Regions from separate parts of the Rhizobium sp. A37_96 genome, predicted to be linked through region 2. Evidence: predicted binding sites of a transcription regulator. Region 2 holds the regulator's gene; the other holds the start of a gene.
What was found. Region 2 encodes LexA, which represses DNA repair genes until DNA is damaged. Its sites were predicted from a motif close to TGTTCNNNNTGTGTTCNG; they were not measured.
Positions count from the first base shown of each region.

Region 1 (15,481 bases), on a different contig from region 2:
CTGATCCGTCCACAGGCCGAAGGCGAGCGACACCAGAATTCCCAGCGCGCCGAGCGCCACCTTGCCGAAGGAGAATCCCCTGCGACGGGGCTTGGCGATAGCGTCCCCGCCGGAATCGGCGCCAAGTGCGGGATTGATGAACGGATCCTCGGCGTCGGGCGTGAGCACGATATCGGTATCGAAGCTTTGCGGCCTGCGCGCCGCCGGCGGGGTCGCCTTGATATCCGTCTCTCTTCTGGAGACCTCGGGTTCCAGGGCAAAGGCAGCGGGGCGGCGGTTACCGTTCTGGTCGTTGTCGGTCGGTTTCGTCATGCGAGACGGTCTCCGAACAGGAACTGCATGGCGCGGTCGAGGCGGATGTGCGGCACTGAGAGCTTGATGCCTCCACCGGTTTCGTCCAGCTCCGGCGGGCGGAACCGCACGACGTTCACCTCGGGCAGATGGACTTTTGCCCCATTGGATTCAAGGGCTTCGAACAGCCAGCGCGGATTTTCCGGGAGGTCGCCCGGAAAGACCGCCGTCTTGCGATTGCCGTCGAACGTCTCGCCCGCGATGGTTTCGTTGTCCATCGGCGTGCCGACGATGACGGGCAGCGTCTGCCCGTCGCGGGTCACGGTGGCCTCGCGGGTCGCGCGCACCGAGGCGATGGCCATCACGTCGATGCCGGCGCCCGCCATGCCGATGCGCTCTATGGCGCGTTCGACGAGACGGCGCGTCAGTGCCTCCAGCCGGTCATGGCTTTCATGATGAAGATGGTCGGCCTTGGTCGCGGCAACGAGCACGCGATCGATGCGGCGGCCGAGCAGCGAGGAAAGGAGAGAGTTGGTGCCGGGGCGAAAGCAGGCCAGCACGTCGGTCAGCGCCCGCTCGAGATCCTGCACGGCTTCCGGGCCGCGATTGATGGCCTGCAAGGCATCGACGAGAACGATCTGCCGGTCCAGGCGGGCGAAATGCTCGCGAAAGAACGGTTTGACGACGACGGCCTTATACGCCTCGTAGCGGCGCTCCATCATGGCCCATAGCGAACCTTTGGGCGCGCTGCCTTCTGCCGGCAGCTTCAGCGGCGTGAAGGTGAGTGCAGGCGAGCCGTCGAGGTCGCCCGGCAGGAGGAAGCGGCCGGGCGGCAGCGTCGAGAGCGAGCGTTCGTCGGATTTGCAGGCCTTCAGATAATCGGCAAAGGCGGTGGCGAGGTCGCGGGCTTTCATTTCGTCCGCAGGCGCGGAGACGTCTGTCGCATCCGTCATCACCAGCCAGTGACTCGATAGCTCGGCGCGAATGCCGGTGTTCGCCAGTGCCAGTGTTTCCGCGCTGAAGGTGCGGAAATCCTTGGCGAGCAGCGGCAGGTCCAGCAGCCATTCGCCCGGATAATCGACGATATCGATAGACAGACGCCCCAGCGAAAACAGGCGGTTCCAGCCGCTGGCGCTTTGATAGTCGAGCGTGATGCGCAGCTCGGAGATGGCCCGCGTCGAATCCGGCCAGATGCGGTCTTTGACGAGTGCGCGAATGTGGTCCTCGTATTGAAAGCGCGGCACGGCGTCGTCGGGCTGGGGTTCGAGGCGAACGGCGGAAACGCGACCGGATTGCACCGGCTCGAACAGCGGCAGACGCCCGCCGTTCAGGAGGTTATGCACCAGGGAGGAGATGAACACGGTCTTGCCCGAACGCGATAGGCCGGTGACGCCCAGACGAATTGTCGGATTGACGAGGCCGGCTGCGCGATCGGCGAGATTGTCAAAGGCGATCAGGGCGTCGTCGGTAAAAGAGGTCAGGCTTGGGGGCAAGGCGGGATCCCTGGGTGACAGCGTGACCGTGAATATAGGGATCGAAACTTGCTCCGAAAAGATGAGCGGGTTTACGCCTGCAATCGGGCAGGCGCTCTTCGTTTCTTATTGCTGGACGTTCCTACTCGGTGACGAAGTCGGTCAGAACCCAGCCCGATGGCGACGAGTCGATAACGGCGAGCCCGGCCGTCGGAAATCCGCGTGGGAGAGTGTCGGCCAATGCATCGCGCCCGATCAGGGAGGCGAGCGTCAGCTCGATGATCGGATTGTGCCCGACGAGCATGACCGAGTCCTGATCGGTCTGGCCGGCAATGAGCGACAGGTAAATGTCCAGCGTGCCGTTATAGATGGCATCGACAAAGCGGAATTCCGTCGAGGGCGTCACGGCGCGGCGCATGGCCTCCGCGGTCTGGCGGCAGCGCAGCGCCGTGGACGAAATGACGAGGTCCGGCTTGTAGCCTTTGTCGGCGGCTTCGTCCGCGACGATTTCCGCAGCCGCATAGCCGTTGTCGCTCAGGGAGCGGTCGAAATCCCTCTGGCCGGGCGCAGCCTGCTGGGCCTCGGCGTGACGCAGGAGATAGATCCTGAAAGGCGGCGGCGAAATGCTGGTCATGGCGAAATTCCGGAGTTGGATTTCCTTAATGACGTAGCGTCTGTTCACATATGCCGTCAACTGCCGCGCGACCCGTCCGAGGGGCGCAATGAGCCGGCCTCACGCGAAGGTTACAGACACGGCAAATTTGATCGCGGCGAAGAAATGATGAAAAAATAGACCCTTAGCCGAATTTTATGACAAATTTAAAAATCAGTTGACAGCATCTATTTGGCTTGAATCGGTCCTATCGGTTGGGATATACAGCCCAGCCATATGAGATGTTCTTCAGGAGAATCGCGTTGAGTGAGAAGATCGATCTTAGCAATTATGTGCCCTCGGAAGACGAGGAGTTCATGAATACGAACCAGCGGGCCTATTTCCGGTCGAAGCTGGTGGCCTGGAAAAATGATATCCTGAGAGAAGCGCGCGAAACACTGGATCATCTGGCAGAAGAAAGCGCAAACCATCCCGATCTTGCCGACCGGGCTTCTTCGGAAACAGACAGAGCCATCGAGCTTCGGGCTCGTGACCGCCAACGTAAGCTTATCTCGAAAATCGATGCCGCATTGCAGCGTATCGATGACGGTACTTACGGCTACTGTGAAGAGACGGGTGAACCGATCGGCCTGAAGCGTCTGGACGCTCGTCCGATCGCGACATTGTCGATCGAGGCACAGGAACGCCACGAGCGCCGCGAAAAAGTTTATCGCGACGAATAAGCGAACTGCCGGTCTCGGCAGGGCTTGCAAAAATAAAAGGCACGACAGGAATAGCTGTTCGTGCCTTTTTGATTCCCGGTGTTTGACGACCGGTACTACTTGTCGCGGCTGACGCTCATTTCGCCGAAGATGCGAGCGACTTCCTGCTGGAGGGCGCTGTCCGCCCCGGTCATCGGCGTGAGCTCGGGTTCGACACGCTTTGCCGGGCCTGGAGTTTGCGATGGTGCTGGTGCTGGTGCCGCACTCGGCTGTTGCTGCACCTGCTTAGGCGGCGTCACATTGGGAATGATCCGTTCGGCGGTCAGATTCTTCGACATTTCTGCTTCCAGCACGCGCTGAAAATCATTGCCGGGTTCCGCAGCACGCTGGGGCGGGATGGAAACTGCGGGCTCGACAGGCTCTGGCCGGGCGGGAGCAGGCTGCTGCTGCGGCAGGACGACCTGGCGGGCGGCGTCCAATATATCGGCGGCTTCGGCTTCGCTGATTGCAGGAGCGGGTTGAGGAGCCGGCTGCTGCGGTTTGACTGCAGCCGGCTGCGGGCGTTCGGCCATGCGTGGTGCCGGTGTCGGTTCTGGCGCAGGCGCGGGTGCAACGGTCGGCTCGGTGCGCAAATAGGCTTCGATCTTGTCCTCCGTGGATTGCCGACGCTGTGGAAGCGCGACCGGAGGAGTATCAAGCTCGGGTGTCTTTTTCTGGAGTTGCTGCGGATTTTCATATGCGACGGGAATCTCGACGGGCGTTGCGGCGGCGCCTGCTCGCGTGGCGTCGGAAATACCGGACTCGATCACGATATCGGTGGGGCCGCCGATCATGATCAGATGTTCGATCCCGTCGCGCCGGACGAGCACGAGGCGGCGGCGGGCATCGACGGCGGCGGCGTCCAGCACCTGCAGCCGGGGCTGGCGGTTCTTGCCGCCACGCACGAAGGGAGAGGGCGCCCGGCTGCGCAGGATCCACAGGATGCCGATCAGGACGAGAAGGGCAATGCCAACCCCACCGGCTGCGAGAAAGAAACGGCTGCCATAGGCTCCGGCGATGTCGTCCAACATGTCGAGATACTCCGTAATTGTCCCGATGTCGCGGTCTGTTTGCAACCAGGGCGAGTAGTTGCTTTGACCTTGCCTCTCATATGCGGCGATCATATGAACAGGATTGGGCCGGAGACAAGAAGAGATTGCAGTCCGTTGTGCGCTATTGCCTGTGAATTCAAGCCTTTCTGGCCCGGCAAAGCTTTTTGCCGATGACGCAAATTGATAAAGAAGATTCGAAAGGTCCGACTCCCGCGATCCCTAACGTGTATGACATGTCGCAAGGAGAACGGCTGGTACGAGGGGTTTATGACGAAGCAGCGTCCGTCCGACGAGTATAGCGTGCCGCTGGTGGATCGCGGAGTTCGTTCGGGAACTGCGCTGCGCATCATTTTGCTTGCGCTCGTTCTCATGGCCGCGGCCGCGGCCTTCGTCGTCTTCAAGAGCCAGCTCGACAATGAGGCGGTGCTCGGCGGCCTCGGCATTCTTGCCATGGTCGGCATCTTCTTCCTGGTTTCCTCGATCATCGGTTTCGTCGAGGTGATGCCGCAGCCGCAGTCCGACAGCCTGGCGCGCTCGTTTCTCAACAGCCACCCGGACGGGACGCTGATCACCGATGAAAAGGGGCGCATCGTCTACGCCAACACGGCCTATGGACGGCTGACCGGCGCCACGAAGGCGACGGAGGTGCAGTCGCTGGAAATGCTGCTGTCGCGCAATCGTGAATCCAATGAGGCTCTTTATCGTCTTGCCAACGGTCTGCGTGACGGCAAGGAGGGATCCGAGGAGTTCCGCCTGCTGAACTCGCTCGGACCTGCGGACGGAAACAGCAACGGGGCGCATTGGTATCGGCTGAAGGCGCGTGTGCTGCCGCCGGAACAGGGCAGCAGCAAAATTCTGCATATCTGGCAGGTTACAGACATCACCTCCGAGCGTGACGACCAGGAGCGCTTCTTCAAGGAGCTGCAGAACGCGATCGATTATCTCGATCACGCACCGGCGGGCTTCTTTTCCGCCGGCCGCAAAGGCGAGATCTTCTATCTTAATGCGACGCTTGCCGAATGGCTGGGCTTCGATCTGACGAAGTTCGTGCCGGGTTCGATGACCATCGGCGATCTCGTGGCCGGCGAGGGGCTGGCGCTGATCCAGTCCGTTCAGGCTGAACCCGGATTGAAGAAGACGGTGACGCTGGATCTCGATCTGCGCCGCTCCAATGGCCAGAGCCTGCCGGTGCAGATCGTTCACAGCGTCACGTCGATGCGCGACGGTGCTCCCGGCGAGAGCCGCACCATCGTCCTGACCCGGCAGAGCGGTGCAGGCACCGAGCAATCCGCTTCCGCGGCCGCGATGCGTTTCAGCCGCTTCTTCAACAATACGCCCATGGCGATCGCTTCCGTCGATGGCAACGGCCGCATCCTGCGGACGAACGCGCCGTTCCTGAAGCTCTTCGCGGATCTGGTTTCGCGTGATGATATCGAGCGTGGAGCTGCGCTAGAGACCATCGTCAATGACAGCGACCGGTCGCGGCTGCAGCAGGCGCTGGTTGCAGCAAAGGATCGGCAGGGCGATATTCCGCCGATCGACTCCCGCAATCCGAAGGACGACACGCGGCATTTCCGCTTCTATGTCAACGCCGTCATCGACCAGACCGACGAGGCGCCGGAGGAGGCTGCCATCGTTTATGCCGTCGAAGTGACCGAGCAGAAGGCGCTTGAGACACAGATGGCGCAGACGCAGAAGCTCAATGCCGTCGGCACGCTCGCAGGCGGTATCGCGCACGACTTCAACAATGTGCTGACCGCGATCCTTCTGTCTTCGGACCATCTGCTGCTGCAGGCCAGGCCCTCCGATGCCAGCTTCGCCGATCTTATGGAAATCAAGCGCAACGCCAATCGCGCGGCGGTGCTGGTGCGGCAGTTGCTCGCCTTCTCGCGCAAGCAGACGATGCGGCCGACGATCCTCAACCTGACCGATGTGATCGGCGATCTGCGCATGCTGGTGGACCGGCTGCTGTCGGGCACGCACGTCAAGCTCGACGTCGACTACGGCCGCGATCTCTGGCCGGTGAAGACCGACCTGTCGCAGTTCGAGCAGGTACTCATCAATCTTTGCGTCAACGCGCGCGATGCCATGCCCGGCGGCGGCACCCTGACGCTGCGCAGCCGCAATCTGCTTGCGGCCGATGTCAGTGCCTTCAACTATGCCTATCTGCCGCATGAGGACATGGTTCTCATCGAAGTCAGCGATACCGGCACGGGTATTGCGCCTGAAATCATGGACAAGATTTTCGAGCCTTTCTTCACGACGAAGGAAGTGGGCAAGGGCACCGGCCTCGGCCTTGCAATGGTCTACGGCATCATCAAGCAGTCCGGCGGCTATATCCAGCCGGAGTCGGAAGTGGGCAAAGGAACGACCTTCCGCATCTTCCTGCCGCGGCACATTGTCGAAATGCCCGCCGTAACGGAAGCGAAAGCGCCGGAAGGCCGGGGTGCCGCTGCCATGGACCAGAGCGTCGCGGCGGTGGCTCCGCCGGAAGAGCCGGCCGATCTGACCGGCAAGTCCGCGGTCGTGCTCCTCGTCGAGGACGAGGAGGCGGTGCGCCGCGGCGGAAAGCGCATGCTGGAAACGCGCGGATACACCGTCTACGAGGCCGGCTCCGGCGTCGAGGCGCTCGACATCATGGACGAACTCGACGGCCAGGTCGATGTCGTCGTCTCCGATGTCGTCATGCCTGAAATGGACGGACCGTCATTGCTGCGGGAACTGCGCAAGAAATATCCGGATATGAAGTTCATCTTCGTTTCAGGCTATGCCGAGGACGCCTTTGCCCGCAATCTGCCGGCGGATGCGCAGTTCGGCTTCCTGCCGAAGCCATTCTCGCTAAAGCAGCTTGCCGTCGTGGTGCGCGAGACGCTGGACAAGAAATAGGCGAAGGGACGATTTTCGTCCCTGCATGTTGCCGATCGTAGCAAAAAGGTGCTACCCACTGCGCATGATCGACATTGCCAAGCCCATTTCCCTTATGTGGTGGCGCTCCATCTAGGAGCGGCAGTCGTCATGTCTTGAAATCGACCCTGCCGCCGTGATCGGCAGGCATGTCCATTTCCGTCTTCCTTCCCGATTGCGGCGGCTCCTTTTGCGGAGCAACAAAATGTTTTCCCCCATCGATACCCGTCCCGTCATCCTGACGGGCGACCGGACCACCGGTCCGCTTCATCTCGGTCATTATGTCGGGTCGCTGAAAAGCCGCGTCGCGCTTCAGCAAAGCCATCGGCAGTTCCTGCTGCTGGCGGATACGCAGGCGCTGACGGACAATGCCCATGACCCCGAAAAGGTTCGTCGAAACGTTCTCGAAGTCGCCATCGATTATCTCGCTGTCGGCATCGATCCGGCGCTGACGACGATCTGCGTTCAATCCGCCCTGCCGGCGCTGGCGGAATTGACGCTGCTCTATCTGAATTTCGTCACGGTCAGCCGACTGGAGCGCAATCCGACGATCAAGACAGAAATCCAGATGCGCGGTTTCGAACGGGACGTGCCAGCCGGCTTTCTCTGCTATCCGGTGGCGCAGGCGGCCGACATCACCGCCTTCAAGGCGACGGTCGTTCCCGTCGGCGAGGATCAGGCACCATTGATCGAGCAGGCCAATGAGATCGTCCGCCGTCTCAACCGGCAGATCGGGCGCAATGTTCTGGTCGAGGCCGAGGCCATGGTGCCGCGTGTGGGCCGCCTGCCAGGCGTCGATGGAAAAGCGAAGATGAGCAAATCCCAGGGCAATACCATTCCGCTCTCGGCATCGCCTGATGATATCAGCGACGCGGTGCGGCGCATGTATACCGACCCGGACCACTTGCGCGTCAGCGATCCCGGAAAAGTCGAGGGAAATGTCGTCTTCACCTATCTCGATGCCTTCTGCGAGGACCGGCAATTGGTCGAAGACATGAAGGCGCATTATCGTCGCGGCGGCCTCGGCGACGTTACCCTGAAGAGACATCTGGAAGAGGTGCTGCAAACGCTGCTCGCGCCAATCCGTGAGCGGCGCGCGCGCTATGCCGCCGCGCCGGACCATGTCATGGACGTCGTGCGCGAGGGTACGCGAAAGGCAAGGGAGCGGACGCAGGCGACGCTTGCGGAGCTGCGATCCGCCTTGGGCCTGTTTACCCTGGATTGAGCATTCCGCGGAAAGGCAACGAGACCTTTCTGTCCGGAACAGAAACGAAAGCGGCCTGACGTTTCAGGGAAACGCCAGGCCGTATTCCAACATGAGATAGTGCGACGCTCTGATTATTCGGCCAGAGCGACGGCGATTTCGGCGGCCAGACGTGCGTTGTTCTCGACAAGCGCGATGTTGGTCTTGAGGCTGCGGCCTTCCGTGATGTCGAAGATGGTGCCGAGCAGATAAGGCGTCACGGCCTTGCCGGAGACTTCGTCGCGCTCGGCGCTGTCGATGGCGCGCTGGATATAGATTTCCATTTCCTCACGCGGGATTTCGGCGGCTTCCGACACAGGATTGGCGATCAGCATGCCGCCATCGATGCCGAGTTGTTCGCGCGTCGTCTGGAAATTGGCGATGGCGGCCGGGCTGTTCAGCGTCAGCGGACTTGCGAGGCCGGAAGAGCGCGACCAGAAGGCCGGGAACTCGGTGCTGTCATAGGTCACGACCGGAACACCACGGGTTTCCAGCACTTCGAGCGTCTTCGGAATGTCGAGGATCGCCTTGGCGCCGGCGCACACGACGATGACGCCGGTGCGGGAAAGCTCTTCGAGGTCGGCCGAAATATCGAAGCTCTCTTCTGCGCCGCGATGCACGCCGCCGATACCGCCGGTGGCGAACACCTTGATGCCGGCGCGGGCCGCGGCGATCATGGTGGCGGCAACGGTTGTGGCGCCGGTGCGGCGCTCGGCGATCGCGAAAGCGATGTCGGCGCGCGAGACCTTCATGGCGCCTTCCGTCTTGGCCAATGCTTCCAGTTCTTCCGGCTCGAGACCGATATGCAGGGTGCCGTGAATGACGGCGATGGTCGCCGGAACGGCGCCTTCCTGACGAATGATCTGCTCGACGCTGCGGGCCATCTCGATATTGCCGGGATAGGGCATGCCGTGGGTGATGATAGTCGATTCCAGGGCGACGAGCGGTGCGCCGCGCAGCTTGGCGGCGGCGACTTCCTTCGAATAGGAGATCGGAAGCAGTGGCGAGATAGGCTGGGTCATTGTCGTTTCCAATTCACTGAAACAGTATACGCGTTTTGAACAGGCTTCATGACAGAATTTCGGCCTTGGGAACAAGGGCCAAGGTTGTCTTTAGCAGTTCCGGAGAGAGATTTTCTGCCGTGGCATACGGGGACTGCACGGTGATCGCCGCGGCGGCAGCGCCGTGGCGGACGGCTTCCGCGAGATCGTGGCCGGCAAGCAAAGCGGACAGAACACCGGAAGCGAGGGAATCTCCCGCCCCGGTGACATCGGCGACATTATCGACGACGGGCGGCTGCAGGCTGACGACGGCATCGCGCGAGAACGCGATCAGCGCGCGCTTGCCGCGGGTGATCACGCCATTGCGCAGGCCGAGCGCGCGCAACGCGCTTATCCATTCGCGCGGATCTTCCGGGCGGCTTTCGGTCAGCGCGGCGGCTTCGGCCTCATTGAGGAACATATGGTCGATGCCGGCAAGGCTCGGCTTCAGCCGCACGACTTTTGCGGGCGAGATCGCAATGGCGGCGACGGGCTTGCCGCATGCGGCGGCTCTTGCCGCAATCGCGGCCAAAGTCTCGGCCGGCAGATTGGCGTCGCAGAGAACGAGGTCGGTATCGTCGAAAGCGTCGCGGACGGAACGAATCGACAGCCGCCTCGGAACGAACAGCTTGTAGAGCTCCATATCGGCAAGCGCGATGACGAGATTGCCGTCATTTTCCAGGATCGCGGTATAGCTCGGCGTCTTGCGGTCGAGGAAGACGAAGGGCCGATCGTCGATGCCGGCATGGCTGGCGGCTTCCGCCACCATCTCGCCTGAAGGATCGCCGCCGCGCGGCGAGATCAGCCGGACGTCGAAGCCGAGACGCGCAAGGTTGCGGGCTGCGTTGAAACCGCCGCCGCCGGGTTCCTCGAACCATCCGCCGGGATTGCTGGCGCCGGGCGCCGTCTCGCCGAAGATGCGGCCGCGCCGGTCGATATGGGCGCCGCCGAGAACGAGAATCTTCTTCGCCATATGGTTATCCTCAGCAATCGGAAAGACGAATCGGGCAGGGCAACGGCACGTCCGAATTAATCGCCCCGGATCCGTAAGTGTCTGGGAAGAAAGAAGAAAACAAAAGTAGAACGGAATTCATTTTACCTTTTTCTTTCAATTGCTTGTTGTGCCCTTGCGATAAAAGAACAAATAGAGTACAGAATTCTCATCGGCGGCGACATTGCTAGAGCGGCTTCAATAACCTAAAGGTGGATCGAATGTCTCAGAATTCTTTGCGGCTTGTAGAGGACAAATCGGTGGATAAAAGCAAGGCACTTGAAGCGGCACTCTCTCAAATTGAGCGGTCGTTCGGCAAGGGCTCGATCATGAAGCTCGGCTCTAACGAGAATGTGGTCGAAATCGAAACGGTTTCCACCGGCTCTCTGAGCCTCGATATCGCCCTCGGCATTGGCGGCTTGCCGAAGGGACGCATCATCGAAATCTATGGGCCGGAAAGCTCCGGCAAGACGACGCTGGCGCTGCAGACCATTGCTGAGGCCCAGAAGAAGGGTGGCATCTGCGCCTTCGTCGATGCGGAACATGCGCTCGATCCGGTCTATGCCCGCAAGCTCGGCGTCGACCTGCAGAACCTTCTGATCTCGCAGCCGGATACCGGCGAGCAGGCGCTTGAAATCACCGACACGCTGGTGCGCTCCGGCGCCGTCGACGTTCTCGTGGTCGATTCCGTCGCGGCATTGACGCCGCGCGCCGAAATCGAAGGTGAGATGGGTGACAGCCTGCCGGGCCTGCAGGCCCGTTTGATGAGTCAGGCGCTGCGCAAGCTCACGGCTTCGATCTCGAAGTCCAAGACCATGGTGATCTTCATCAACCAGATTCGTATGAAGATCGGCGTGATGTTCGGCTCGCCGGAAACGACGACGGGCGGCAATGCGCTGAAATTCTATGCCTCGGTTCGCCTCGACATCCGCCGTATCGGCGCGGTCAAGGAGCGCGAAGAGGTGATCGGCAACCAGACCCGCGTCAAGGTCGTCAAGAACAAGATGGCGCCGCCCTTCAAGCAGGTCGAGTTCGACATCATGTATGGCGAAGGCGTTTCCAAGACGGGCGAGCTGGTCGATCTCGGCGTCAAGGCCGGTATCGTCGAAAAGTCCGGCGCCTGGTTCTCCTATAACAGCCAGCGTCTCGGCCAGGGTCGCGAGAATGCGAAGATCTTCCTGCGCGACAATCCGGATCTCTCCCGCGAGATCGAATTGTCGCTGCGCCAGAATGCCGGCCTCATCGCCGATCGCTTCCTGCAGAATGGCGGTCCCGACGCCGATGATGGCGACGCGTCCGGCGAATAATGATTTCCGGGGAGCAATTCCTGGCTTGAGACTAGACTAAAAAACCGAAACCGGCCGTATTGTCCAAGGGATGTGCGGCCGGTTTTGTTCGTGCGGCTGGACAGCGCCCGGAGCGAACGATAAAAGCCACTGACTTTGATGCAAGTTGCCGAGCGCAGTACTGAAGGGCCCCATATGAGCGGTGTGAATGAAATCCGGTCGACCTTTCTCGACTATTTTAAGAAAAACGGCCACGAGATCGTGCCGTCGAGCCCGCTCGTACCGCGCAACGATCCGACATTGATGTTCACCAATGCCGGCATGGTGCAGTTCAAGAACGTTTTCACCGGCCTTGAGCAGCGTCCCTACAAGACGGCCTCGACGGCGCAGAAATGCGTTCGCGCCGGCGGCAAGCACAACGACCTCGACAATGTCGGCTATACCGCCCGCCATCACACCTTCTTCGAAATGCTCGGCAATTTCTCCTTTGGCGATTATTTCAAGGAGCGCGCCATCGAGCTTGCCTGGAACCTGATTACCAAGGAATTCGGGCTCGACGCCAAGCGTCTGCTGGTCACGGTCTACCATACCGACGACGACGCCTTTAACCTGTGGAAGAAGATCGCCGGCCTTTCGGACGACAAGATCATCCGTATCGCCACGAGCGACAATTTCTGGGCGATGGGCGATACCGGTCCCTGCGGCCCCTGTTCTGAAATCTTCTACGACCACGGCGATCATATCTGGGGTGGCCCTCCCGGTTCTCCGGAAGAAGATGGCGACCGCTTCATCGAGATCTGGAATCTCGTCTTCATGCAGTTCGAGCAGATCACCAAGCAGGAGCGTGTCGATCTGCCGCGTCCGTCGATCGATACCGGCATGGGTCTCGAGCGCGTCGCCGCCGTTCTGCAGGGCAAGCACGACAACTATGATATCGACCTGTTCCGCGCGCTGATCGAAGCCTCCGAAGAGGCGACGGGCGTGAAGGCAGAGGGCGAGCACCGCGCCAGCCATCGCGTCATCGCCGACCATCTGCGCTCGTCCGCCTTCCTGATCGCCGATGGCGTGCTGCCGTCGAACGAAGGCCGTGGCTACGTGCTTCGCCGTATCATGCGCCGCGCCATGCGCCATGCGCAGCTGCTTGGCGCCAAGGAACCGCTGATGTGGAAGCTTCTGCCGGCGCTGATCCAGCAGATGGGCCGGGCCTATCCTGAACTGGTGCGCGCCGAAGCGCTGACATCCGAGACGCTGAAGCTCGAGGAGACCCGTTTCCGCAAGACGCTGGAACGCGGCCTGTCGTTGCTGAACGATGCCACCTCGGATCTGCACAAGGGCGACAGCCTGGACGGCGAAACCGCCTTCAAGCTCTACGACACCTATGGCTTCCCGCTTGACCTGACGCAGGACGCACTGCGCGCCCGCGGCATCGGCGTCGATATTTCCAGCTTCACCGATGCCATGGAGCGGCAGAAGGCCGAGGCGCGCTCGCACTGGACCGGCTCCGGCGACAAGGCGACCGAAACCATCTGGTTCGAGCTCAAGGAAAAGAACGGCGCGACCGAATTCCTCGGCTACGACACGGAAGCAGCCGAAGGCGTCATCCAGGCGATCGTCAAGGACGGCGTTGCCGTCGACAGCGCTGCTGCCGGCGACAAGGTACAGATCGTCGTCAACCAGACGCCGTTCTATGGCGAATCCGGCGGCCAGATGGGCGATACCGGCGTCATTTCCAGCGATAACGGCAAGCTGACAGTCGGCGATACGCAGAAGAAGGGCGAGGGCCTGTTCGTTCATATTGCCGAGGTTTCGGACGGTGCGATCAAGGTTGGCGATGCCGTCGTGCTGACGGTCGATCACGCAAGGCGCTCGCGCCTGCGCGCCAACCATTCCGCCACGCATCTGTTGCATGAAGCGCTGCGCGAAGTGCTCGGCACCCACGTTGCACAGAAGGGCTCGCTCGTTGCGCCCGAACGGCTCCGCTTCGACGTTTCACATCCCAAGCCGATGACGGCCGAGGAATTGAAGGTCGTCGAAGAAATGGCGAACGAGATCATCCTGCAGAACTCGTCGGTGACGACCCGCCTCATGAGCGTCGACGACGCGATCGCCGAAGGCGCCATGGCATTGTTCGGCGAGAAGTACGGCGATGAAGTGCGCGTCGTTTCCATGGGGCAGGGCGTGCGCGGCGCAAAGGCCGGCAAGCCCTATTCCATCGAGCTTTGCGGCGGTACGCATGTGTCCGCGACCGGCCAGATCGGCCTCGTGCGCATTCTCGGCGACAGTGCCGTCGGTGCCGGCGTTCGCCGTATCGAAGCGGTTACAGGCGAATCCGCGCGCAGCTATCTCGCCGAGCAGGACGAGCGCGTGAAGAACCTCGCCTCGACGCTGAAGGTCCAGCCAGCCGATGTCGTCTCGCGCGTTGAAGCGCTGATGGATGAGCGCCGCAAGCTCGAGCGCGAATTGGCTGACGCCAAGCGCAAGCTTGCGATGGGCGGCGGCCAGGGTGGCTCCGTCGACGCAGTTCGCGAGGTCAACGGCGTGAAGTTCCTCGGCAAGGCAATCTCCGGTGTCGATCCCAAGGATATCAAGGGTCTGGCGGATGAGGCCAAGGCAAGCCTCGGTTCGGGCGTGGTCGCCTTGATCGGCGTCTCCGAGGACGGCAAGGCGAGCGCCGTTGTCGCCGTTACCGAAGACCTGATCGGTCGGTTCAGCGCTGTCGATCTCGTCCGCATCGCGTCAGCTGCGCTCGGCGGCAAGGGCGGCGGCGGCCGTCCCGACATGGCGCAGGCCGGTGGCCCTGATGGCGGCAAGGCCGACGAGGCGCTTGAGGCGGTTGCAGCGGCTCTCAACGGCTAATACGCCAATTTCCCATTGATAATCAAAAGTGGCGGATGCTTCGGTATCCGCCATTTTCTTTTGCGGCGTAACTCCGCAGGATTTGTCAAATCCGGTTATGGTCTTGTCGGGCCGATCGGTTTGCAAGAGGTTTGACATGAGTGGTGGAACGGCGTGGACGCTTTATGAGACCCGGTTGCGGCGGGTTTCGGCCTATATCCATGAGCATCTGGATGAAGAGCTCGATATGGAAAAGCTCGCCGAAATCGCCTGCATGTCCAGCTATCACTGGCACAGGATCTATCGGGCGATCTATGGCGAGACGGCGGCGGCCACGGTCAAGCGGCTGCGGCTGCATCGTGCCGCCGGCGATCTCGTCAACACCCGTCTATCCATCAGCGACATTGCAAAGCGGTCGGGCTATCCCAACCTCCAGTCGTTCAACCGCATCTTCAGATCCGTCTACGGCATGCCGCCGGCGCGATACCGGAATGAGGGAAGCCACACGATCTTCGAACCCAGTACCCAAGGAAGGATCACGGTCTTGTTCGACGTTACGCTTCGCACCATCTCCCCGATGTCACTCGTCGGTGTCGCCCATCGCGGCTCCTACATGCAGATCGGCCAGGCTTTCGAGACACTGTTCGGCACCATCTTTGCCCGCGGCCTTGCGGGCCCCGACATGCGCATGATCGGCGTTTATCTCGACGATCCCGATGTCGTCGCGGCGGAGAAGCTGCGCTCCTATGCCTGCGTTACCGCCGGGGAAGGAACGGCGGCCGATGCGCCGCTGGAGCGGCGCTCGGTGGATGGCGGCGATTATGCCGTACTGCGCCACAAGGGCCCCTATGCGGATATGCACAAAGCCTATCAATGGCTCTACGCGCAATGGCTGCCGGCCTCGGGGCGCCAGCTCCGCGACACCGTCATGTTCGAGGAATATATCAACAATCCGCGCGACGTGCCGCCGACGGAGCTCCTGACCGATATCTACATGCCGCTGCAATAGCGGCA
Region 1 covers NZ_JBNWDS010000001.1:73,837-89,317, reverse strand. The annotation lists gene ACQZ6J_RS00455 (YcjF family protein) at 1-312, opposite strand, end outside; gene ACQZ6J_RS00450 (YcjX family protein) at 309-1,784, opposite strand; gene ACQZ6J_RS00445 (SixA phosphatase family protein) at 1,906-2,397, opposite strand; gene dksA (RNA polymerase-binding protein DksA) at 2,679-3,098, shown strand; gene ACQZ6J_RS00435 (flagellar biosynthetic protein FliO) at 3,194-4,147, opposite strand; gene cckA (cell cycle histidine kinase CckA) at 4,436-7,054, shown strand; gene trpS (tryptophan--tRNA ligase) at 7,278-8,297, shown strand; gene ACQZ6J_RS00420 (pseudouridine-5'-phosphate glycosidase) at 8,411-9,337, opposite strand; gene ACQZ6J_RS00415 (carbohydrate kinase family protein) at 9,384-10,328, opposite strand; gene recA (recombinase RecA) at 10,568-11,653, shown strand; gene alaS (alanine--tRNA ligase) at 11,828-14,488, shown strand; gene ACQZ6J_RS00400 (AraC family transcriptional regulator) at 14,625-15,476, shown strand.
Region 1: recA (recombinase RecA) is a predicted target of LexA. The motif match lies at 10,492-10,509, and genes of this name have one in related genera.

Region 2 (15,481 bases):
TTCGGAGGTCGTCATCAGGTCTATCGCCCCCGTATACCGGGCAGGCGAGGGTGATATCTGTTATATCCTTTCCCGGAAGAATCGTGCTGAGCTGGAGACGTGCAAGGCTTCGGCCATCATCTGCCTGCCGGCACTGAAGTCTTTCGTTCCCGAACATATCCCGGTGCTTCTGTCCAGGAAGCCGCATACGGATTTTGCCATTGTCGGCGGCTTGCTGCACCCGGAAGCCATGCGCCCGGTGGTGTTTACGCCGAACCCGGGAACGATTTCGCCTGCTGCGACTATCGATGCCACGGCAAAGCTTGAGGCCAATATAAGTGTCGAGCCGGGTGCGGTTATCGGCGCAGGCGCCGACATCGGCGAGGGTACGTATATCGGCGCCAATGCCCTCATCGGGCCGGGCGTGAAGATCGGGCGTAATTGCAGCATTGGCGGCGGCGCGAGCGTGCTCTGTGCCTATCTCGGCAATGGCGTCATCATTCACAACGGCGCGCGCATCGGACAGGACGGCTTCGGATATGCTCCGGGTCCGCGCGGCATGGTGAAGATCGTGCAGATCGGCCGGGTTATCATCCAGGATAATGTCGAGATCGGCGCCAACACCACGATCGATCGCGGTACGATGGACGATACCGTGATCGGTGAAGGCACCAAGATCGACAATCAGGTCCAGATCGGACATAACGTTCGCATTGGACGCCATTGCGCCATCGTCAGCCAGGTCGGCATCGCCGGCAGCACGGTGATCGGCGACGGTGTGCAGATCGGCGGTCAGGCGGGTTTGAATGGTCATATCCACATCGGCGATGGCGTGCAGATCGGCGCCAAGAGCGGTGTGATGAACAGTATTCCGGCGGGCGAGCGTTACGCTGGTCTTCCAGCACGGCCCCTATGGGATTTTCTAAGGGAATCGGCGGAGATCGCGAAGCGGTCAGGAGCCAGGGACAAGAAAGACGGGAGTGCTGAGCATGACTGAGGAAGCCAAGGCGTCGTTGTCGTCGGCTGACGTTCTGGAAATTATGAAGCTTTTGCCGCATCGCTATCCGTTCTTGATGGTCGACAAGATCATCGAGATCGATAGTGACAATTCCGCGATCGGCATCAAGAATGTGACGGCCAACGAGCCGCAGTTCACGGGGCATTTTCCGGGTTCCCCGATCATGCCGGGCGTTCTGCTTATCGAAGGCATGGCGCAGACGGCAGGCGCGATTTGCGCGCGGAAGGACGGCATCGGCGGCAACCTCGTCTATTTCATGACGATCGATAACGCCCGCTTTCGCAAGCCGGTCGTTCCGGGCGACCGTGTCGAATTCCATGTCGTCAAGCTCAAGCAGCGCGGTACGATCTGGAAGTTCCATTGCGATGCCAAGGTCGATGGCTCTCTGGTCGCTGAAGCCGATATCGGTGCGATGATCGTGAGGAAGGATCAGGACGAGGCATGAGCAGCATCGCAAAAAGCGCGAGCATTCATAAGTTCGCGGTCGTTGAGGATGGTGCCATCATCGGCGAAAACGTCGTGGTCGGACCTTTCTGCCATGTCGGTCCCAAGGTCGTATTGCATGAGAATGTCCATCTGCTGACGCATGCTGTCGTTACCGGCCGCACGACGATCGGCAAGGGAACGAAGATATTCCCGATGGCCGTTGTCGGTGGCGACCCGCAGAGCGTTCATCACGGTGGCGAGGAGACGACGCTTGATGTCGGCGAGAACTGCACGATCCGCGAAGGCGTGACGATCAACACCGGCACGGCGGACTACGGCGGCAAGACGATTGTCGGCAACAACAATCTGTTCCTCGCCAATTCCCATGTCGCTCACGATTGCCGCGTCGGCAATAACGTCATCATGTCCAACAACGTCATGCTGGCGGGGCATGTGGTTGTCGAGGATCGCGCCATTCTGGGCGGCGGCTGCGCGGTGCATCAGTTCACCCGTATCGGACGGCAGGCTTTCATCGGCGGCCTTTCGGCTGCGAGCTACGACGTCATCCCTTACGGCATGTTGAACGGCAATCCGGGTGTGCTTTCCGGCCTCAATATTGTCGGCATGTCGCGTGCAGGCATAGACCGCGCGGTTATTCACAGGGTTCGACGTGCCTACAAGACCATCTTCGAAGGCGAAGGCTCGATCCGTGACAACGCTGCCGCGATCCGCGACGAATATGCCGATTGCAAGGAAGTGATCGAGATCCTGGATTTCATCGCAGCCGATAGCGATCGCGCGCTGTCGTCGCCCAATCGCGGCAAGAGCTGACGTGGTTTCGGCCGGCCAAAACGGCAAAGGCAGGCTGGCGATCATCGCAGGCAGTGGCTTCTTGCCTGTCTATGTCGCCGAGGCCGCCCGTCAGGCCGGCGAGAATCCGGTTATTATCGCACTGACGAACGAAGCGGACCGCGATTGGTCCGCTTTCGATCACGCCAATCTCGGTGTCGGCAATTTTGCCGGCCTTGAAGCGACATTCCGGCGCCATGGCGTTGACCGCGTCGTCATGTCTGGCGGCGTCGCCCGCCGTCCGCCCTGGCGCGAGATTCATCCGACATGGCGCGTGATCAAGGAATTGCCCCTGACCATTCGCACGCTTCTTTCCGGCGGTGACAACGCCGTGCTGCAGATGGTCATCCGTCTGATCGAAGCCGGCGGTGTCCGCGTCGTTGGAGCGCATGAGATCGCGCCCGATCTGCTGGCGACCACGGGACCGCTCGGCAGGCTGTCGCCGTCCTCTGAGGACTTGCGTGATATCGCGCAAGGGGCGAAGGCTGCCGATGCGCTGGGATTGCTCGATGTCGGGCAGGGTGCCGTCAGCGTCGGCGGCCGTGTCGTCGCACTGGAAGGCGCGGAAGGCACGGACAAGATGATCGAGCGTGTTGCCGGCCTGCGCGAAGAGGGCCGTATATCGACCCGTCGGCGCGGCGTGCTGGTGAAGCTCTGCAAACCGCAGCAGGATGTGCGCGCCGATCTGCCTTCTATCGGCGTCTCGACCGTGCTGAACGCCAAGAAGGCCGGCCTTGCCGGCGTCGCGGTGGAGGCGGGCCGGGCGCTGATCCTCGACCGTGAGGCTGTGATTAAAGCCGCCGATGACGCTGAAATTTTCGTCTGCGGCATCGATCGTGGCCTCAGCGCGGAGGGCTTCATGTGAGCAGCGCCGCCTTGAAGCTTGCCGTCGTTGCGGGAGAGGTTTCCGGCGATCTTTTGGGCGGCGATCTCGTCGCTTCCCTGAAGCGGCGCCATGATGGGCCTGTCGAGCTGGTGGGCGTCGGCGGCGAGGCGTTGGAAGCGCAAGGCTTGCGCTCGCTTTTCGACTACTCCGAACTCTCGATCATGGGTTTCATCCAGGTCATCAAGCGGCTGCCGAAGCTGCTTGCCCGCATCCGGCAGACGGCTGACGCCATTATCTCCGCCAAGCCCGACGTACTTCTGATCATCGATAGCCCCGATTTTACCCATCGCGTAGCGAAGCGGGTGCGCAAGGCGCTGCCTGGCCTCCCGATCGTCAACTATGTCTGCCCCAGCGTCTGGGCATGGAAGGAATATCGCGCGCAGAAGATGCTCGCCTATGTCGATCATGTGCTGGCCGTACTCCCTTTCGAGCCGGAAGCCATGCAGCGTTTGGGTGGTCCGGCAACGACCTATGTCGGCCATCGCCTGACGGTGGATACAGATCTGCTGGAGACGCGCCGACAGCGCGCTTTGCGCGGTGAAAGGGCGGTCGATGCCCAGATGACAGTTCTTCTTCTCCCAGGCTCGCGCGCTTCGGAGATCCGCCAGCTTCTACCGGTTTTTGAGCAGGCTACCAAAGAACTTAGTCGGCGAAATGACAATGTTCGCTACATGCTGCCGACCGTGCCGAAGCAGGAAGCCCTGGTACGCTCGCTTCTCGAAAACTGGGGCGTCAAGCCTGAAATCCTGGTCGGCCAGAATGCAAAGTGGAATGCCTTCGCGCAGGCGGATGCTGCCATGGCTGCGTCGGGCACGGTGATCCTGGAACTGGGTCTTGCCGGTGTTCCCGTGGTTTCAACCTACAAGACGGAGTGGTTGGCCAGATTCGTGATGTCGCGCATCAAGGTATGGTCGGCGGCCCTGCCGAACCTGATTGCCGACTATGCCGTTGTGCCGGAACTCATCAACGATGTGTTGCGGCCCGGCCTGCTCGCCCGCTACATGGAGCGCCTGTCGAGCGACACTCCCGAGCGCAGGGCAATGCTGACGGGCTATGATCTGGTCTGGCAGCGAATGCAGACCGAGGAACCGCCCGGCGACAAGGCGGCGCAAATTGTTCTGGATGTTCTCGCTCATAAAAAAACCGGTCATCTCTGACCGGTTTTTTGTTTCGATACCAAAGCTTAGCGCTTGGAAACCGGCACGTATTCGCGCAGCGGTGCGCCCGTGTAGAGCTGGCGCGGACGGCCGATGCGCTGATGCGGATCTTCGATCATCTCGTTCCACTGAGCGATCCAGCCGACGGTGCGGGCGAGAGCGAACAGAACGGTGAACATGGTCGTGGGGAAGCCCAGCGCCTTCAACGTGATGCCGGAGTAGAAGTCGACGTTCGGGTAGAGCTTCTTCTCGATGAAATATTCATCGGTCAGAGCGATGCGCTCCAGCTCGATTGCGATGTCGAGCAACGGATCGTCCTTGATGCCGAGTTCGCCGAGAACCTCGTGCGCCGTCTTCTGCATGATCTTGGCGCGCGGATCGTAGTTCTTGTAGACGCGGTGACCGAAGCCCATCAGGCGGAACGGGTCGTTCTTGTCCTTGGCGCGGGCGATGAATTCCGGGATGCGGTCGACGGTGCCGATTTCGTTCAGCATGTTGAGCGCCGCTTCGTTCGCGCCGCCGTGAGCCGGGCCCCAGAGGCAGGCGATGCCTGCAGCGATACAGGCGAACGGATTGGCGCCCGAAGAGCCTGCCAGACGAACCGTCGAGGTCGACGCATTCTGCTCGTGATCGGCATGCAGGATGAAGATGCGGTCCATGGCGCGGGCAAGCACCGGGTTCACCACATAATCCTCGCACGGAACGGCAAAGCACATGCGCAGGAAGTTCGACGCGTAGTCCAGATCGTTCTTTGGATAAACGAAGGGCTGGCCGATATGGTACTTGTAGGCCATGGCGGCGAGCGTCGGCATCTTGGCGATCATGCGCAGGCTTGCGACCATGCGCTGGTGCGGATCGGTGATGTCGGTCGAGTCGTGATAGAAAGCCGAGAGTGCGCCGACGCAGCCGCACATGACGGCCATCGGATGCGCGTCGCGACGGAAGCCTGTGAAGAAGCGCGACATCTGCTCATGCACCATCGTGTGGTGGGTCACGCGGTGATCGAAGTCCTTCTTCTGCGCTGCCGTCGGCAGTTCGCCGTAGAGAAGGAGGTAGCATACTTCGAGGAAATCGCCGTGTTCGGCCAGCTGATCGATCGGATAGCCGCGATGCAGCAGAACGCCTTCGTCGCCATCAATATAAGTGATGCTGGACTCACAGGACGCGGTCGAGGTGAAGCCAGGATCGTAAGTGAAAGTGGAGGTGTTCTTATAAAGGGCACCAATATCAATGACACTTGGGCCGATGGTTCCGGTCTTCACCGGCAGGTCCACCGTCTTTTCACCCCAAGTTAGTTTCGCGCTTTGTTCCGTCATGCTGATCCTCCAAGATTTGGCGGGATTGACGCCATAAAAAGCGCCAAAAGGTTAAGCGACTACCGACTAGCTATATGATCCAGAGCCTAATGCCAAGTTATCCTAATGCCGAATTGTGCATTGCAGTATCAACTTTTGGGCACTGCATCAGTGTCGCTAAACATGGTGCGCCAGGAAACCGGCCCAATTTAGCCGTGCTCATGCCGATTTCGGTTGAAATCACTGTGCGGTGACGGCAAAAATCGCGCGAAAGCTGTAGTTTTGCGCGGGGGCGGCAGTGAGTGCCTAATTTAGAGGCATCGGAGCAGCAGGAGGGCCGGGATGTTGCTGCACCTCCGCAGCCTCGCCCCGCTATTGCCACGATCGTCTTGCGTACCAAAGCGCGACATCGGGAGCGGACGCAGGATCGGGTACCGCTGACATCGCGCCTGCTTTTGATCCTGAACCGCAGTCGACTCGGCGTCCTCAGCCTGGTCGAAGAAGAGGCCGCGTATGGGCGTGCCATACTGTTCGCTCCGATCTATATGGGCCTCGGGGCGATCTTCTGGTTCAAGGCTGGCAGCGATCCGCCGCCGCAAGCAGTCGCCGCGGGCTTTCTCGTCTTTGCCGGCGGCTTAGTATTCGGACGGGAAAGCGGCAGGCTGCTTCGCCATCTGCTCTTTGCGGCAACGCTCATTTGCCTGGGCATGGCTTTGGCGCAATGGGAATGCTGGCGGGCTTCCACCACAATGCTCGACTCGGCCGTGACGACGACCGTTACCGGCCAGGTCGAGCGACGTGAATCCTATGACGATGGCCGCTGGCGCTATGTCGTCCGCGTCGAGGCGACGGAAAAACCCACCATTCGCCGCTCACCGGAAAGGGTCACGATCTTCGTACGCAAACAGGCGGAGCCGTTCGAACTCGGAGACCGAATCCAGGGCAGGGCGCGCCTGACGCCTCCGGCCGGGCCCGCCTTGCCCGGCCTCAACGATTTCGCCTTCAGCTCCTATTTCAACGGTATCGGCGCAAACGGCTTTGCCTATGGCGCACCGAAATTGCTGTCGCCACTTGATGACAAAGTGCGGGAGTCGATGCTCGACGCCGCTGATATCTGGCTTGCGGGGCTGCGCAATAGCATAGGCGACAGGATCAGGGCGACCTTGCCAGGCGATACGGGTGCTTTTGCCGCCGCACTTGTCACCGATGAGAGACGTGCGATCTCGAAGGATACGACCGAGGCGTTGAGAATTGCCGGCCTCACCCATATCGTCGCCATTTCCGGTCTGAACATGGCGCTGTCGGCCGGGATCTTCTATGTCGGCCTGCGCTATTTGTTCAGCCTGTTTCCCGGCGTCGTACAGGCCTGGCCGACAAAGAAGTTTGCGGCCCTCGGTGCGCTTGTGACAGTGACGGCCTATTACCTCGTTTCCGGTTTCGGCGTATCCGCCGAGCGCGCATTCATCATGATGGCGATCATGCTGGTTGCCGTACTGCTCGATCGACCGTCGATCAGCCTTCGCAACGTGGCGCTATCCGCGATCGTCATTCTCATACTCTCGCCGTCTCAGGTGCTCGGCCCGAGCTTTCAGATGTCCTACGCCGCAACGCTGGCGCTGGTATCGGGCTATTCGCTATGGAAGCGGCGGCGGCATCGCGAAACCATCTTCTCCCGCATCCGCCTGTTAAGCCCGCTGTTGTTCGTCTCCCGCTTCTTCGGCGGCGTGTTGTCGACGTCATTCATCGGCGGCGCATCGACAGCCATATTCTCGATCGAGCATTTTCACCGGTTGGCGACATATGGTCTTGCCGCCAACCTCGCGGCCATGCCGGTCGTCTCCTTCGTCGTCATGCCGTTTGGTATGGCGGCGATGCTGCTCATGCCTCTCGGTCTTGATGGTCCCTTCTGGAAGGTCACCGGGGAGGGACTGGAGCTCGTCATAGCGATCGCCAAAACCGTGGCCGGCTGGGGAGGTGACATCACCTTCGGCCGCCAGCCTGCATGGCTGATGCCGACATTCATTGCCGGCTTCCTGATCATGAGCATGTTGCGAACCCGGCTTCGCCACCTGGGCCTACTATTGTCGCTCTTATCCGTTGGCGCGGCGGCATTCGGTCCCGGCGTGCCGAAGCCGGATCTGACGATCTCGGAGGATGGGGTTCTGGTCGCTCTGCGACAGGATGACATACTGGCGACCAATCGCGAACGGCCGCAGGCCTTCATCTTCGAACAATGGCAAAAGGCACTGGTTGCAACCGAACATCAGCCGCCCACCATCCTTCCTCGCGACAGCCGGCTTCCACAAATCAGCAAGACCGATCGTCATCGGCGATTAAGCACCGAGGAGCAGAACGCGGTCCGCAAGGCAATGGAAGACGCGCTTGACCAGACGATGCAGGGAAGCTTCGCCTGCCAGAAAGGCGCATGGTGCGTGGCGATGCTCGAAGACGGCGCCATGCTCGTCACCATAGAAAACGCGGCCTATTTGCCGCCGGCTTGCGATACGGCAAACATCGTCGTGACACCGATCCGCTTGCGGCTGGATCATTGCCGCTCCGGGGCGATGCTGATAACCGGCGCGACATTGCGGCAAACCGGATCCATCGAAATGGCATTCACAGGCGACAAACCCGTCGTTTCCGTGGCGTTCGAGAACCCGCAACGACCATGGACGCGGCATCGAACCTACGATTGGCGCACCGACAAATTCGGCGCGCCGATCCAGCCGGCGTCACCGCTCAGTGATAGCGCCGAATGAGGCCGACGAGCTTACCTTGCACCTTGACGCGGTCCGGCCCGAAAATGCGGGTTTCATAGGCCGGGTTGGCGGCTTCCAGTGCGATGGACGCACCCTTGCGGCGGAAGCGCTTCAGCGTCGCTTCCTCGTCGTCGACGAGAGCAACCACGATGTCGCCGGGGCTGGCTGTCGTCGAATTGCGAATGATGACGGTGTCGCCGTCGAAAATACCGGCGTCGATCATCGAATCCCCCCTGACTTCAAGCGCGTAGTGCTCGCCTGAGCCGAGCATATCGGCGGGAACGGTAATATCATGGGTATTGTTCTGGATGGCGGAAATCGGAACACCGGCGGCGATGCGCCCCATGACTGGAACCGATGCCGAACCGTTGTGATCGTCATTGGCGATCTTTGCCGGGGCGGGCGGTGCGACCGGCTGAGGCTTGCCGAGGCTGCCTTCGATGATACTGGGCGAGAAGCCGCGTCGCGGCTGCAGGCTCGGATTATAGGCCTCCGGCAGCTTTATCACCTCCAGCGCTCTCGCCCGATTCGGCAGCCGGCGGATGAAGCCTCGCTCCTCCAGTGCCGTAATCAGACGGTGAATACCGGACTTGGATGCCAGATCCAGCGCATCCTTCATCTCGTCGAAAGATGGCGGAACGCCGGATTCCTTCATGCGTTCGTGAATGAAGAGAAGCAGTTCCTGCTGCTTGCGCGTCAACATCGTCTTGGAACCCCAGAATCAAGAAAAAGTCGTGAAACAAATCCAGAACGGACACTATATGTTCCATATGTGTTCCGCAAGTACTTAAATTTCGGTAAAGCCTTGTTCGGACGATTAAATAATTACCACTGTCGAATGAACCGACTGAAAGCGCCAATGGATTGTTTCAGTTTTAATGTATTGATAAATATTGATAATTTTGAATTTGCGCCGTTTAGGACACTTTCGCTTGACCAAGGTGTCTCCCGCGTCGACGAACGGGATATTACGCCGGGTAAGCCAGCTACAGAATAGAATCAGCAATCACGTTTGCGAGATTGCGTTCCATCGGTGTCGCCCTATCTCCCGGTCTCTTGCTTCCATCTTGAATTCGATGATGGATGGGCGCAAATCTGCTCCCGTAGGGAAAAGGAGAAAGCATGGCGCCGTTGCCGCATCCGCTGGATCATCTCGTGCTGCCGACCGTCAACATCGCTCTGGCGCGCGAACGTCTCGGCAAGCTCGGTTTTACGGTCGCTCCGGACGCACGCCATCCTTTCGGCACGGAGAATGCCTGCGTCTTCCTGGCCGACAAGACCTATCTCGAACCTTTGGGCGTGGCGTCGCAGGAGCAGTGCGAGACGAGCGTCGCCGACGGGAATGTCTTCGTTGCGCGCGATCAGGCCTATCGTTTCCGAGTCGGCGAAGATGGCTTTTCCGCCATGGTCTTCGGCACGGACGATGCCGTTGCGGATGACGCGCGCTTCAAGGCGGGCGCGATCTCCGCCGGGCGGATGCTGGATTTCTCCCGGCCCATGAAGATGCCGGACGGAACCGAAACGACGGCCGGCTTTCGCCTCGCCTTCGCGGCCGATCTGCGCGCGCCGGATTTTCTGGCTTTCTGCTGCCAGCGCATCAATCCGTTGCCGGCGGACCGCAGCGTGCTCGAGCGTCATGAAAACGGTGTGAGCGGCATCGCGCGGGTGGCGCTTTCCGCATCGAAACCGGAGGCGTATCGCGCCTTTTTCGAGGAGGTCGTCGGCGGCCCGCGAATTTCGGAGCATTCCTTCGGCTTGACGATCGAAACCGCCAATGCCGAGCTCGAGATCCTGACGCCGGAAGGAATGGAAGCATTCTACGATTTGCCTGTTCGCGCTAGCGATCCTGGGCTCAGGGCGCGCGCAATCCTTTTCAAAACGCGCGATCTTTCCGTGACATCGTCGCATTTCGCTGCTAACGGCGTCACCTACACGCGTAAGAACAATCGTCTATTGGCGAGGCTGGCGCCCGGGCAGGGCGCACTGTTCGCCTTCGAGGAGATAGCATGAGCACGAATTCCGAAGTGACCGTCGGCGAGGGTGCCTCCAAGGTCCTCTTTTCCAACACCGCCAAGCTGTCGCTGATCGCCGGCCCCTGCCAGATGGAAAGCCGCGACCACGCTTTCATGATCGCCGGCGTCCTGAAGGAGCTTTGCGGCAAGCTCGGCATCGGCCTTGTGTACAAATCCTCCTTCGACAAGGCCAACCGCACGTCGCTGTCCGGCAAGCGTGGCATCGGCCTGGAAACGGCGCTGGAAGTCTTTGCCGACCTCAAGAAGGAATACGGCTTTCCGGTTTTGACCGACATTCATACCGAAGAGCAGTGCGCCATCGTTTCCAAGACGGTCGATATCCTGCAGATCCCGGCCTTCCTGTCGCGCCAGACCGACCTGCTGGTCGCCGCCGCCAAGACCGGCCGCGTCGTCAACGTCAAGAAGGGGCAGTTCCTTGCGCCCTGGGACATGAAGAACGTCCTTGCCAAGCTCAATGACAGCGGCAATCCGAACATTCTCCTGTGCGAGCGCGGCGCCTCCTTCGGCTACAACACCCTGGTCTCCGACATGCGTTCGCTGCCGATCATGGCGGCCATGGGCGCGCCGGTCATTTTCGATGCGACGCATTCCGTGCAGCAGCCGGGCGGACAGGGCGGTTCCTCCGGTGGCGATCGCCGATTCGTCGAGACGCTGGCGCGCGCTGCCGTCGCCGTTGGCGTTGCCGGTGTTTTTGTCGAGACCCACGAAGACCCCGACAATGCGCCGTCGGATGGCCCGAACATGGTCTATCTGAAGGACATGCCGCGCCTTCTGGAGAAGCTTCTGGCCTTCGACGCTATCGCCAAGGGCTGATAAATATCAGGCATTCAACAGGCTGACATGAATTTGCGCTACGCGGCCTGCTGGAGTGCCCTACCTCGGGGGCGTGGATCGCCATTGTAATTTCCACGCCTTCGATTAAGACGATTTAAATCGATTTATAAACCAGCGAGCAGGAAGCTATCATGACCGCAATCACCGACATTATCGCCCGCGAGATTCTCGACAGCCGTGGCAATCCGACTGTCGAAGTCGATGTCTACCTCGAAGACGGCAGCATGGGCCGCGCGGCGGTTCCGTCGGGCGCGTCGACCGGCGCGCATGAAGCCGTCGAGCTTCGCGATGGCGGCAAGCGCTACCATGGCAAGGGCGTCGAGAAGGCTGTCGAAGCCGTCAACTCGGAAATCTTCGATGCGATCGGCGGCATGGACGCCGAAAACCAGATCCAGCTCGACAACATCATGATCGAGCTGGACGGCACGCCGAACAAGTCGCGCCTCGGTGCCAACGCCATCCTCGGCGTCTCGCTTGCCGTCGCCAAGGCCGCTGCCCAGAGCGCCAACCTGCCGCTCTACCGCTATGTCGGCGGCGCTCATGCCCGCCTCCTGCCGGTCCCGATGATGAACATCATCAACGGCGGCGCCCATGCCGACAACCCGATCGACTTCCAGGAATTCATGATCCTGCCGATCGGCGCAGATTCGATCCGCGAAGCCGTCCGCATGGGTTCTGAAGTCTTCCACGTCCTCAAGAAGGAACTGGCTTCGCAGGGCCACAACACCAACGTCGGCGACGAGGGTGGCTTTGCACCAGGCCTCTCCAGCGCCCCGGCCGCTCTCGACTTCATCATGAAGTCGATCGAAAAGGCTGGCTACAAGCCGGGCGAAGAAATCGCTCTCGGCCTTGATTGCGCTTCCACCGAATTCTTCAAGGACGGTAAGTACGTGCTGGAAGGCGAAGGCCGCACGCTCGAATCCGGCGCAATGGCTGAATACCTCGCCGAACTCGCCGCCAAGTACCCGATCGTTTCGATCGAGGACGGCATGGCCGAAGACGATTGGGAAGGCTGGAAGATACTGACCGATCTGATCGGCAAGAAGACCCAGCTTGTCGGCGACGACTTGTTCGTCACCAACTCCGCTCGTCTGCGCGACGGTATCCGCATGGGCGTTGCCAACTCGATCCTCGTCAAGGTCAACCAGATCGGCTCGCTGACGGAAACGCTGGATGCGGTGGAAACCGCGCACAAGGCGAACTACACGGCCGTCATGTCGCACCGCTCGGGCGAAACGGAAGATTCCACGATCGCCGATCTCGCCGTTGCCACCAACTGCGGCCAGATCAAGACCGGCTCGCTGTCGCGCTCCGACCGTCTTGCCAAGTACAACCAGCTCATCCGCATCGAGGAAGCGCTTGGCCCGCAGGCAAAATATGCCGGCCGCTCCATCCTGCGCGCCTGATGCCTGATCCGTGGGATCCCATTGGATCTGCGGACATATTCGTCGCTGAAATCGAACCGCGCCTCAGGGCGCGGTTTTTTGTTGGGCCGCGCAGTTAGAGTCAACGGACGGTTAATCTCTGCCGGTTAAGTTGGTCCTAGGTGTTTGATTTGACGCGATCTTCTTCGAAGCGACATTGGCTTTGGGGCGAGGTTGCCTAAGCCAGGGCGTTTCGAGCGAGTATGTGGACAAAGTATCATAAGAAGAGAAGGTTCGGCCGTCTCGTTCTTCCCGCCATTACCATCGCTTTTGTGAGTTACTTCGGCTATCATTGCATTCATGGCGACTACGGCCTGAAGGCGACCGAGGTTTTCGAACAGCGCCGCATCGACCGTAGCAAGGAGCTGGCCGATCTCGTGGCAAAGCGCGAGCACCTTGAAAAGGAGGTCGCTTTGCTGAGCGATGGTTCTTTGGACAAGGATATGCTCGACCAATATGCGCGCTATCAGCTGACCTATTCCAAGGCGAACGAAATCGTCATATTCAACAAATAGTCACAATTAACCGAATTTTGGTTAATCGATTTTTCTTAAGTTATTTCAGTAGCTTGCAAAGAATATGAGCCATGCAATTATAGCATTGCTGTGGCGAACAATCTTGCCTATGTTAGGTCTCATCGTAAAACGAGGCTACTCACATAGGGAGGGTTGAATGGCGCCGCGAAAAAACGCGACCGTTTCCAGCCGTAAGACAGCATCAAGGCCTGCCAAGGAAACCAATGGCGGTCCGATCGCAGATTTCGATCGTGATGCGGAGCTGAAGGCTTATCGTGAGATGCTTCTCATCCGCCGCTTCGAAGAAAAGGCCGGCCAGCTTTACGGCATGGGCTTCATCGGCGGCTTCTGTCATCTCTACATCGGCCAGGAAGCTGTCGTCGTCGGCATGCAGCTGGCGCTGAAGGACGGCGATCAGATCATCACCGGCTATCGCGACCACGGACACATGCTGGCAACCGGCATGAGCGCGCGCGGCGTCATGGCCGAGCTGACCGGACGCCAGGGCGGCTATTCCCGAGGGAAGGGCGGCTCCATGCACATGTTCTCCAAGGAAAAGAATTTCTACGGCGGCCATGGCATCGTCGGCGCGCAGGTCTCTCTCGGCACCGGTCTCGGCTTTGCCAACTGGTATCGCGGCAATGACAATGTCAGTGTCGCCTATTTCGGCGACGGCGCTGCCAACCAGGGCCAGGTCTACGAAAGCTTCAACATGGCGCAGCTGTGGAAGCTGCCGGTCATCTTCGTGATCGAGAACAACCGCTATGCCATGGGCACCTCGACCGCGCGCGCCACCGCGCAGGCCGATTTCTCCAAGCGCGGCGCTTCTTTCGGCATTCCCGGCATCCAGGTGGATGGCATGGACGTTCGCGCCGTCAAGGCCGCGGCCGATGAAGCCGTTGCGCACTGCCGTTCCGGCAAGGGCCCGATCATCCTGGAAATGCTGACCTACCGTTATCGCGGTCACTCCATGTCCGACCCGGCCAAGTACCGTTCCAAGGACGAAGTGCAGAAGATGCGCTCCGAGCATGACCCGATCGAGCAGGTTCGTGTTCGCCTTCTCGAAAAGGGCTGGGCGACCGAGGACGATCTGAAGGATATCGACAAGGATGTCCGCGACATCGTCGCCGACAGCGCCGATTTCGCCCAGAACGATCCGGAGCCGGATGCATCCGAGCTCTACACCGACATTCTGCTCTAAATCGGGGAGGGACGATCAATGCCCATCGACATTCTCATGCCCGCCCTTTCTCCGACCATGGAAGAGGGTACACTTTCGAAATGGCTCAAGAAGGAAGGCGACAAGGTCGTTTCCGGTGATGTCATTGCCGAAATCGAAACCGACAAGGCCACCATGGAAGTGGAAGCCGTCGACGAAGGCGTCATCGGCAAGCTGCTGGTCGAGGCCGGTACTGAAGGCGTAAAGGTCAACGCCAAGATCGCCATCCTGCTGCAGGACGGCGAATCGGCCGACGCCATTTCGTCCGCCAAGGCAGCGCCCGCTGCCGAGCCGGCAAAGGCCGAGGCCCCTGCCGCCGCTCCGGCACCCGCGGCCGCGCCGGTTCCGGCCCAGCCGAAGGTTGCGGCTCCCGCCGATCCGGAAATTCCGGCCGGTACGGAAATGGTGTCGATGACGGTGCGTGAAGCGCTGCGCGACGCCATGGCCGAGGAAATGCGCGCCAACCCGGACGTCTTCGTCATGGGTGAGGAAGTGGCCGAATATCAGGGCGCCTACAAGGTGACCCAGGGCCTGCTGCAGGAATTCGGCGCCCGCCGCGTCGTCGATACCCCGATCACCGAGCATGGTTTTGCCGGTATCGGCGTCGGCGCCGCCATGGCCGGTCTTCGCCCGATCGTCGAATTCATGACCTTCAACTTCGCCATGCAGGCGATCGACCAGATCATCAACTCCGCCGCCAAGACGCTCTATATGTCCGGCGGCCAGATGGGTGCTCCGATCGTCTTCCGCGGTCCGAACGGTGCTGCTGCCCGCGTCGGCGCTCAGCACAGCCAGGACTATGCCGCCTGGTACAGCCAGATCCCCGGCCTCAAGGTCGTCATGCCTTACACGGCAGCCGACGCCAAGGGCCTGCTGAAGTCGGCTATCCGCGATCCGAACCCGGTCATCTTCCTCGAGAACGAAATTCTCTACGGCCAGCACTTCGACGTGCCGAAGCTCGATAATTTCACGGTGCCGATCGGCAAGGCCCGCATCCATCGTCCGGGCAAGGACGTTACGGTCGTCTCCTTCGGCATCGGCATGACCTATGCCACCAAGGCGGTCGCCGAGCTCGAAGCCCAGGGCA
Region 2 covers NZ_JBNWDS010000013.1:175,476-190,956, reverse strand. The annotation lists gene lpxD (UDP-3-O-(3-hydroxymyristoyl)glucosamine N-acyltransferase) at 1-976, shown strand, start outside; gene fabZ (3-hydroxyacyl-ACP dehydratase FabZ) at 969-1,442, shown strand; gene lpxA (acyl-ACP--UDP-N-acetylglucosamine O-acyltransferase) at 1,439-2,254, shown strand; gene ACQZ6J_RS26285 (LpxI family protein) at 2,256-3,137, shown strand; gene lpxB (lipid-A-disaccharide synthase) at 3,134-4,315, shown strand; gene gltA (citrate synthase) at 4,342-5,631, opposite strand; gene ACQZ6J_RS26270 (ComEC/Rec2 family competence protein) at 6,156-8,369, shown strand; gene lexA (transcriptional repressor LexA) at 8,350-9,072, opposite strand; gene ACQZ6J_RS26260 (VOC family protein) at 9,492-10,379, shown strand; gene kdsA (3-deoxy-8-phosphooctulonate synthase) at 10,376-11,215, shown strand; gene eno (phosphopyruvate hydratase) at 11,368-12,642, shown strand; gene ACQZ6J_RS26245 (FtsB family cell division protein) at 12,864-13,175, shown strand; gene pdhA (pyruvate dehydrogenase (acetyl-transferring) E1 component subunit alpha) at 13,333-14,376, shown strand; gene ACQZ6J_RS26235 (pyruvate dehydrogenase complex E1 component subunit beta) at 14,395-15,481, shown strand, end outside.